3 regions of the Desulfitobacterium dehalogenans ATCC 51507 genome follow, and region 3 is predicted to be linked to each of the others. Evidence: riboswitches for the same ligand, from Rfam matches in the RefSeq annotation. Region 3 holds a riboswitch; each other region holds the start of a gene.
What was found. A riboswitch is a leader RNA that binds a small molecule or an ion and turns the genes downstream of it on or off. The one in region 3 is predicted to bind cyclic di-GMP.
Positions count from the first base shown of each region.

Region 1: linked by a shared signal. The riboswitch ahead of DESDE_RS04640 (HD-GYP domain-containing protein) and the one ahead of DESDE_RS08415 (AAA family ATPase) in region 3 are both predicted to bind cyclic di-GMP.
Region 2: linked by a shared signal. The riboswitch ahead of DESDE_RS19365 (methyl-accepting chemotaxis protein) and the one ahead of DESDE_RS08415 (AAA family ATPase) in region 3 are both predicted to bind cyclic di-GMP.

Region 1 covers NC_018017.1:974,809-978,092, reverse strand. The annotation lists gene DESDE_RS04645 (MBL fold metallo-hydrolase) at 1-729, opposite strand, end outside; cyclic di-GMP riboswitch class I at 938-1,023, shown strand; gene DESDE_RS04640 (HD-GYP domain-containing protein) at 1,154-2,215, shown strand; gene nrfD (NrfD/PsrC family molybdoenzyme membrane anchor subunit) at 2,315-3,284, opposite strand, start outside.
Region 2 covers NC_018017.1:4,043,578-4,046,861, reverse strand. The annotation lists gene DESDE_RS19365 (methyl-accepting chemotaxis protein) at 1-1,790, opposite strand, end outside; cyclic di-GMP riboswitch class I at 1,945-2,029, opposite strand; gene DESDE_RS19360 (hypothetical protein) at 2,423-2,608, opposite strand; gene DESDE_RS19355 (PH domain-containing protein) at 3,101-3,284, shown strand, end outside.
Region 3 covers NC_018017.1:1,727,857-1,731,140, reverse strand. The annotation lists gene DESDE_RS08415 (AAA family ATPase) at 1-1,419, opposite strand, end outside; cyclic di-GMP riboswitch class I at 1,866-1,957, opposite strand; gene DESDE_RS08410 (TIM barrel protein) at 1,932-2,753, opposite strand; gene DESDE_RS08405 (2-hydroxymuconate tautomerase family protein) at 2,922-3,125, opposite strand; gene DESDE_RS08400 (DNA-3-methyladenine glycosylase) at 3,268-3,284, opposite strand, start outside.

The DNA of each region.
Region 1 (3,284 bases), 750 kb from region 3:
AGCTATCAATTCGTCAATTCGTTGCCGGTGGTTTCGAATAAGGCTGCGATGAGCTGGAAACACCCAATCAATATCAAACTGGCGAATCTTGTTCAGGCTTTCAATAAAGTTTCCCAGACTATCGATTTTGTAGTGCCAAAAGGTAATATTGGGAGTTATCTCATTAAGAATATGATCCCCGCCGAAAAACAGCTTATGCTTTCTTTCGTACAGACCTATGTGCCCTGGGCTATGACCAGGAATATCGATAACTTCGAATTGATAGGGCCCCACCTCCAAACAGTCCCCTTCTTGCAGTGGAGTGTATTCAAAAGGCTCCTTAGGAGCTATATCGAAGGCTTCTATCTCCTTTATCCCGATTCCTTGTTTCAAATTAAGGCCCTCACTCAGATGGTTCAGCACAAGTTCAGGAGAAGTTCTGAAGTTATTCAGCAGGGTGCCATCTTTCTTCCCGATATAGACCTTACACCCTTGTTTCCATAGATAGTCGGCCAGTCCGGAATGGTCGATATGCATATGGGTCAGCACTAAATCTGTCCGTTTAAGATCAATGCCTGATGCAGCAATCCCTTCCATAAGAGCCTTTTTACACTCTTCCTTATTAAACCCCGTATCAAAAATCAGGGGACGGTCTTCGGAAAGGATAATATAGCTATTTAATGCCTTCAGTGGATTTTTCGGCAATGGAACTTCATTTAAATAAATTTGGGGATAAACTTCACGAATCATTTCTTTTCACCTCAACGCTTTAAAGATAAACTATTCTGACTATTCTAACATAGATATTCCGTGATTCATAGAGGATGTACCCTATTATTTAAAATTCCCCATTTGGGCGAGAAGATGTTGTGAAGCTAAAACTTAACATTTATAATAGGATGAGTGATAAAAAAACTTATACTTTAGATACATAAAATATGTATAGCCTGCACTTTAGTGTCGACAATAGCAAACTTGGCGAAAGCCAAGGACGCAAAGCTATGGGTCTTCCAGGACATGCCTGATGATTGCCAAGCCACCGAAGCCTTAAGCTTTAAACTACTTTGTCGCCAGTTCACATGGCGATTTTTAATTTTATATCCCTTTTTTATAAATTGATCCCCTCTTTATAAATTTGATCTATGAAGATAAGTTTGAAAGGAAGAACAATTCAATGCGTCAGTTAAGTATAAACAGGCTTCAAGAAGGAGATATCCTGGGGCGAACCATCTATACCAATGACGGTCGTGTACTCCTGGGAAGAGGAATGTCTCTGACCAAGTCTTATATAGAACGTTTGAAAACCCTTGGTATCAGCATTCTCTATATTGACGACGAGGAAAGTAAGGATATCGTGGTGGAGGATGTTATCTCCGAAGAACATCGGCGTGAGGCCATGGCGTCCCTGGATAATGCCGTACAAGCTGTGAAAGTAGGAAAAGACTTTGATGGCTTTAATGTAAAAAAGAACATTGACAACATCATTCAGGATGTCCTTTTCCAAAAGGATATCTTCATCGGATTAGCGGATATGAGGACCTATGACAATCAAATTTTTGCACATTCCGTCAATGTATGTGTTCTCTCCACTGTACTGGGTAAGGCCTTAGGCCTGGAGCGGGAAAGTCTGGAAGGATTAGCCATCGGTGCCTTATTTCATGATATCGGCACCGTGAAATTGCCCAAGAAGCTGTTAAATAAGCGAGAGCCCTTTACTCCTGAGGAAGCGGAGCTTTACCAAACTCACACCAATCACGGCTTCGATATACTCAGAACAAAACGGGAACTGAATTTATTGAGCGCCCATATTGCCTTCCAGCACCATGAGCGTCTCAATGGCAACGGCTATCCCCGTAAACTGGAGGGAGATGCCGTTCATCAGTGGGCACAGATTGTAGGCATTGCTAACTTCTATGATAATTTAGTGAATGACGGCCCAGGACATACCCGCATCCCGCCCCATGAAGCCTGTGAAATTCTTATGGGTAGCGCAGAGAAATTTTTCTCTAAGGATCTGGTGATCACGTTTCTTAAACATATTGCCGCATATCCCACGGGCTGTACCGTTAAACTGAGTACCGGAGAAACAGGTATCATCGTCGATCAAAATAAGAGTCTGCCCATGCGCCCCATCGTCAGGGTTTTAGTCGCCGACGACGAGCTTTCCAATGTCCAAGCGAAAGAATACAATCTCGTGGAGAAGCGCACTCTTTTTATCGAGTCCATTCTGGAGTAAGCTATTTAGACAGAGTTAAACAATTTACATTCTAGGAGCGCAAAATGAGAGCGCAGCGAATTTACCCGTTCGTTGCGCTCTTTTATGCACTAGGGATGCTTATTTCTTCGGAGAGCTGGGCAAGAAGGAATACAATCGAAAGGCTAAAGAAACGACAAACAGAACCACGCCAAAAGGAAAGAGTCCTAAAGCCATTTCGATCCCCGTGGGAAAATAGGGCCAGGAACTGGTAAAGGACGATATTCCTTCTTGATATTCACCGATGGCTACAGGATATGCCCAGGCCTCGATACCGGTACCATGAATAGTGAAGCTTAACGGTATGGCATTAAACGACGGGAACATCAGCATCATACGGTGGGCAAAAACCCCTATAAAAAGCAGCACACAACCAAGAATTAGGGTTTGCCGTGTACTTTTGCCCTTTTGGGTAAAGAAAAACAGCATGGTAAAGGCCGGCAAAAGAAGCTCTATGCCGTAGATCATCCCATATTGGCCAAAGAGAAGGGCGAAAAGTTCATGACCTTCGGTCCCTCCCCACCAGCCATGAATCAGCAGATCTACAGCCACGAAGAAAAAATGAACCAGGAGTGCACCGGCTACTATGAGGGCTAACGTCTTAAAGGCATCCTGATATTCAGTAAACCCTTCTTTCCCTACATAAATGAGGGAAATTAAAAGCACTAGGGCCGTTCCCGAAGCCACCGCTACCGCAATAAAGTCCGGGGGTAGTATCGCCGTGTTCCACCAGCCCCGGGAGGCTTGGGTGGCAAAGATCAAAGCAGTGACCGTGTGAATCAGTACGGCAAAGGGCAAGCCAATGATCGCCACACGCTTCGACCACTTTTGGGAGAAACGTTCTATCTCCTCTTGGGAATAGTTCTTGGTCCAACCCTTAAAAAAACCATGTCCCTCCCTTTTCCAATCGGGAAGAAGCTGGACATACACACTTAAGAAGGTTACGACCATGTAAGCACTGATAACAACCATATCCCAAACAAGAGGAGAGTTCACATTGGGGTGGAGGAGTATATTATAGATCCGGTCGATGCGACCCATATCGGGCAGA
Region 2 (3,284 bases), 2.0 Mb from region 3:
TGGTCAGCAACTTCTTTCGTCTGATTATTGATTTCCTCTAAGGCTATGGAAATTTCATAGGAGTTTTGCGCAAGCTCAGTAATTGAAGCAAAAATCTTCGCAAAGCTTTCTTTAGTATCTTCTGCCGAAGATTCCATAACAACAACGCTTTCTTTAGCCTGATTCATATTATTAACGGCTTCCGTCACCTTACCATTAATGCCATTGACAATATCTTCAATTTTCTTGGTGGAACTGCCGGATTGTTCAGCGAGTTTGCGAATTTCTTCGGCTACGACGGCAAATCCTCGTCCTGCATCACCAGCACGGGCTGCTTCAATCGAAGCATTTAATGCAAGCAGATTGGTTTGTTCGGCGATACTGTTGATTGCACTGATCATGTTGCGAATCTCATCGGCCATTGTGGCCAGTTGAAGGATCGATTGACCAACAGCATTCGAATACTTGTTGTTTTCTTCTATTTTTTGACTTTGGCGTTCAAGAGCCTCTTGACCGGCTTTAGCAAGCTCTAATGATTCTTTGGCCTTGACTGTACCAACATCTGTTTTTTGCGTAGCTTCGCTGACGATATTATTAACCGTATTAATCGCATCTGTTGAACCTTGAATCATTAAAGCCTGATTGCTATTGCCTTGAGCCATTTCGTTTATAGTTGTAACGACTTGGGTTAAGCTCTGAGTGGTTTCCTCAGTTGTTGACGATAATTGCAAGGAATGAGATGCTAGCGTCGAGGCAACCTCTTGAATGTTGACTACAAGTCCCCTTAAGTTTTGAGTCATTGTCTTAAGACTATCATAAAGTTGGCCGATTTCATCTTTTGACTTAATTTTAATTTCAAAGTCTGTCAAATCTCCGCTCGCAATTGTTTCGATAACGGAGGATAACTGGACGAGTGGCTCGGTAAATCGTTTTGAAAAGATAAGGCCCAATAAGCCGACAACAATGCTCACAGCTAAGAGCAAGCCGATTGAGGTATACAGGAGTCTATTAGCGGAAGCCATCGCCACCGAAACAGGGGTTTCCACAGCGATTAACCAGCCCGTCAGTTCGTTCAAAGTATGGCTGGCAATAACCTCTTCACCTTGAATATTGGTCGTTTGTATAGTCATATCCTGTCCGGTAAAACCTGTTTGCACAAATTCTAAAGAGCTAAAATCTTCTTGGTTTTGAACATATTCGATAAGGGGATGGGCCAATACGGTCCCTTGTCTGGAAATCACATAGATGCTTGAACCACCTTCTGAAAGCTCTGTGACAAAGTCACTGAGCTGAGCGAGTTGAATGTTCGCTTGAAGAACCCCGACAATGTTATTATTCATATCACGAACAGGTGTAGAGATCACGACAATCAATTCACCGGTAGCCTTTGCGACGAGAATATCGGATACATACTCTTCTGTACCGTTCATGGCTTGCTTAAAAAAATCTCGCTCATTGATTTTGGTTAAGGCATCATCATTACTTTTAACGACTTGTTGTCCTTCGGTATCGTCGAGAGCAATAATAAGTTCGGGATTGACTTTAACGGCATCCAGCAGAATATTTTTCGCATTAGGTAAATCGAAATTGCGAATGGCCGGTTGATTGGCAACCATATGTAAGGTATTGAAATTTTTATCCAACATCCCGTTTATTTCAGCTTTGGCAATTGCTATTTTGTCCTGGCTTAGCTGATAGGAACTCTGTTGGGAGCTTGAGATAAAAGAGGGTATGGATACGGCAGAAAAGATTAACAGTGGAATTAAGCTAGTAGCTAAGAGCATTGAGAATAAGCGTGCCTTGAGTTTCAAAATAGTTCCTCCTCACATAATAAAATTTGTTCCTACTAGAAGAGCTTGACCATTTACTTTATGGTCTTGACCATATTACCGAAGACTTATTCTAAATTAGGACTGAAAAAACAATAAAAAAAGCCGCATTCATTTAGCGACAGTAAAAGAAGACTTCGGCAGCTTGGCAACCATCAGCATGATCTGGAAGGCCCATAGCTTTGCGTCCTCAGCTTTCGCTAAGTTTGCCTTTGTCGCAATATAAGGAAGTATATCTAAGTATAATGGTATGTGGTATGTGGTATGTGGTATTACCTAATCAATTCTACTATAAATTATTACAATTTGAAAGGTAATTCGTAAATAAATCTATCTTCTCAAATAAACCCTGTAGGTTATCTCTACGTCAAAACTGTTAATATCCTTAGATGGTTTAATAATTCGATCAACATACTCTTGAAGGACTTTTTTCTTTTCCTCTTCATTGGCGGAAAAGAGGAAGTCCTTTTGCTTATTTATCCATGCTGTCTACCTTAATCCTAAACGTATTACTGTTCCTTCTTTTCCATTTAAAGTGGCTAGGTAAAATATTAACTAGCCGCTTATGACAACAAAAAGGCCAGGGTAATTCGCCTGGCCTTCCTTTGATTGTTTTAGAAAATTACACCAAGAGCAATCAGGATAAGAATTGCGATAAAGATAATTCCTACGCCAACGCCAACGCCAACACCTGTAACTGGGGGGACAGGGAAGACAGTGGGACGGCTGGTTACAATTGGTCCAATGTGTGGTGGAGCACCGACCGGTGAAATATGAGGAAAATGACTAAACCCGCCCATTAATATTCCTCCTTCCTTAAAATTTTGCACTTAGACTAGAACACGATTCCCATTGCGATAAGCAAAAGAATGATTACAACTACGATTGCAATACCTTCGAATCTCTCTTCACGACGTTCAACTCCGTCAAAACCAAGTGCCATTTGAATTCCTCCTTTACTCGAAGATACTACAGTTTATGCTTTGTCTATAAGACTTGCCACAATATGGGAATTTGCGCAAGGCGGTGATGCAGTTGTGCAGATGTAGGTTATATAAGCCTAAAGAGGCAAACGCAAAGGAGAATTGCGTTAACGGCCACTGATGAAATTAAAGGAATACCTTCCTTTTTGTCAAATATTATTAAATTATAATCGGTATATTTTATAGTTTCTAATTTTATTATAGGCTAATAGTCTCTGTTTTTATTAAGGTTAGAAGGGGAGAAGGTATGGTATACATGACACTATTGAAGCTACTATTAAAAATGCTGGTTGGGGAAGAAAGAAAGCAATGCAGGAGCAAATTGACTTAATAGAAAGATCACTTTTAAAAGGGGAAAAACTATTGGCAGTTGGGGCCTCTTTTCCGGATCCGACTGAGCAAGTTTATGTAACGGATAAAAGAATCATCGTCCAAAAGATAAAAGGCTTTAACAGCACCAAAAAGGAAATCCCTCTATCGGCAATCGGTTCAG
Region 3 (3,284 bases):
TGTAAGAGAATAGGCTTCATCAATAAATAAGATACCGCCCTTCGCTTTGCTGATCACTTCCTGGGTTTTTAGAGCGGTTTGTCCCACATACCCGGCAACAAGTCCTGAGCGGTCAGTTTCAAAGAGCTGGCCCTTGGAAACCAATCCCAATGCTTTATATATTTCAGCCAGCAATCTGGCCACCGTTGTTTTTCCTGTTCCGGGGTTCCCCGAAAACACCAAATGCAAGGACATGGCCGGCTGACTAAAGCCCCGTTCCTCACGTATCTTTTGCACTTTAATCAGATTGACCAGACTATTCAGATCCTTTTTAACCCGAGCTAATCCGATCAGTTCATTCAATTCCTGAAGCAATTGCTCCAGATTTTTATCAGCACCTGTGCCATCAGAGCTGCCGGCTCTATCCACGTCCTCCGGATCTATCTCTTGGAATTCGTGCAGGTCTGTTGTTTCATATCCGTTATCTTCCAAGTACTCATTGAGATGCAATAAATACTCGTATAACGCCGTCGATTTGTTAATATCAATGTCATTGCAGCTTTCATACAAGAAATACTTACCCAGATATCCAAAAAACATGACAATCCCGGTCATTGTCTCCACGGCTTTCTTTGAGCGTGTACCTGTTTCACTAAGATGTTGATCAAGCTCTCTAATGATATCCAGAAAAGATGGGATCCCCTCTGCAAACTGGGGATTCTCTAGTATATATTTTTTCGAGGCTTCCACATCTATGGCATAAGCTCCGCCTATATTTAGATAATCCTTGATGATTTGGCTTTCAATCTCAGTTAAGTCGCCATCCGCTAAGGCTATATAAGTCAAGAAGTGTACTGCGGTTTGGAATAATTCATTTGCCAGGGATCTGCCATCCTTTAGTCCATATCCCGCTCTATCTATAGTGTCGTATAAACTTAAATAATCTTTCAGAACTCTTTGCTGATCGGCACGAATACCATTCCACTGCTCTCTAGTCCAAAGTTCCATTGCGGATACATCCATTTTAACTCTGCGCCGTCTGCTTTCCCTGACTTCTTTGGCCGCTTCATCATGTACTTCCCGGACCTCTCCAATTAACTTATTGATATCCTCATTAATAATGTCGACACCCTTATCGTAATAGGATTCTTTGTATTCGGTTAGCCTATCCAAAATTTCCTTTAAATAGTGCATTTGCACATAAGAATTCCCCGCTTGTCCTGCGTTATTTGCTTTTTCTTTTAACACTCCGATATTTTCTATCAGTGATGCCACATGATCACTTGTTGCTTTAAAACATGCATAACAGAGTTGATACTCTTCAGAAGGTCTGGCATCGATATTGAATGTGGCCTGGCAAAGTCTGCACTCAAAAACAGCATCGTTTGGTGATGTTGATTTGTTATCCCCATATAATATCTTTTTAAGTGAACTCCACATCACAACAACCTCTTTTCTTTCCTTTTCTTCAACTGTTTTTCACATAAATAACGGGACTCGCTCTTTAGCAATCTGGAGGGCTTTTTACATTAGGGCTTGCTAGCGAACTCAGTTTTTAGCCAAACTTGATCATCTTCACAACTCATATCAAAACTTTATATAGAAACCACCATTTCCCTATCACTATTAAAGAGCATATTTCGCAATTCTTCTAATATTCCACATCTTTTCTTCATTCCCTCTCCAATTTCCATTCTTTCTAGTTTTACATGTCTTCTGACTCAATTAAAATAGTGGGCTTTTGAAGTATGGAAATCGGGGCCATTACTCTCGAAAAATACTAATGTCATGCGGCTTTACCGCATAGCATTTTTTTGACCCTAACGTACAAAGTTGCGGAACTTATATAACGAAAGCCCGTCCTAAAAAGACAGGCTTTGCAACATTTTAGCAACCAAGCTATCCTAGCGCTTTCTGAGCGCCTTAGACCCTGCGACTTTGCGCCACTGCCTTTAGACCAATTTTTCATAAGTTTCTTTTAGAAGTAAAGCATCTCTCTCTAAAAGAGGCCCTTCAGCTATGATACATCCTCGGACATCATAATCTTTTATAGCCCTTAGACATTCCTTATAATTAAAGTCGCTTTCCAGTAATGGAACATGACTTCTTTCGCCTTTCGCTGTGTACTTTATTCCCCCCATATGAATGTGTAAATCCTCCAGGGCAGTTCTGCCTAAATTATCAAGGACGTGCTTAAGAACACCAGCAAAATCGTCATAATTCTTAAGACCGCCGTTTGATCTCGCGTGAATATGAGAAAAATCAGCGCAGAGCTTACATGAGGGAACCTCTTGACAAAGGGAAACCAGCTCTTCCAGCGTTCCAAACTGAGACCCCTTTCCAGTTGTCTCAAGCCTGTAATCTACGCCATAACTCGAAAGCCTCATTAAATTACTTTTAATTGTAGCGTAAGCAACTTCCTTGGAGTCATTCATGTAGAATCCCGGATGAAGTACCAGACTCCTTCCTCCGACCTTAGCTAACCCTTTTGCAGCATCAATTATTCTTTTGATTGATTGAATTTGTATAGCAGCATCATCTGAATTCAGGTTGATATAATGAGATGCGTGGGCCGAAAGGTAAAAGTCTTCCTTTTGCTTTGCTTCCAGGATAGCGCCCTTGTTGTTATCCGTCACATTGACACTTCGAACAAACAGTAGTTCCATGGCATCCAGCCCAATAGACTTCAAATAGTGAATACCGGTTGCATAATTAAATCGTTTTATCCCATCGTATAGTGGCAAACCGGAAATGCCAAACAATAATTTTTCCACACTTATTCACAATAATCCGGGTTCTATTTATCCAATAAAACCCGGATTCCTTTCAAATAACCAAATATCCTATTTAGTACCTGGCGATCTTACCTGTTAATCGCTCGATCTCTATTTTGATAACCCATGTATACCGAATAGTCCTGTTTTCATAATTCTCCACTATTATTAGCGGCCGTCTTTTCTACGAGCTGTTATAGTTTCCCCGGCAATACCCCAATTATCAGTATTGACCTCATCGATCACCACGACCGTTGTATTGGGGTTTTTGCCCAACACATCCACAAGTAACTGAGTAGCTCCTTTGATAAGCAATGCTTTCTTTTCCGGAGTGACGTTTTCATTCGTGATTCTAATATTTACATATGGCATAATAATTACTCCTCTCCATTCCCTAACTACACAATACATCCGAACTGATCTTACTAGGGGCTTTTAGCGGTTGCTTGACATGGCTCTTTAATTTAATATTTTCTAATCATAAAATCACCACCGTCTCAGGATAATTTAAAATTCACTTTATTGATACAT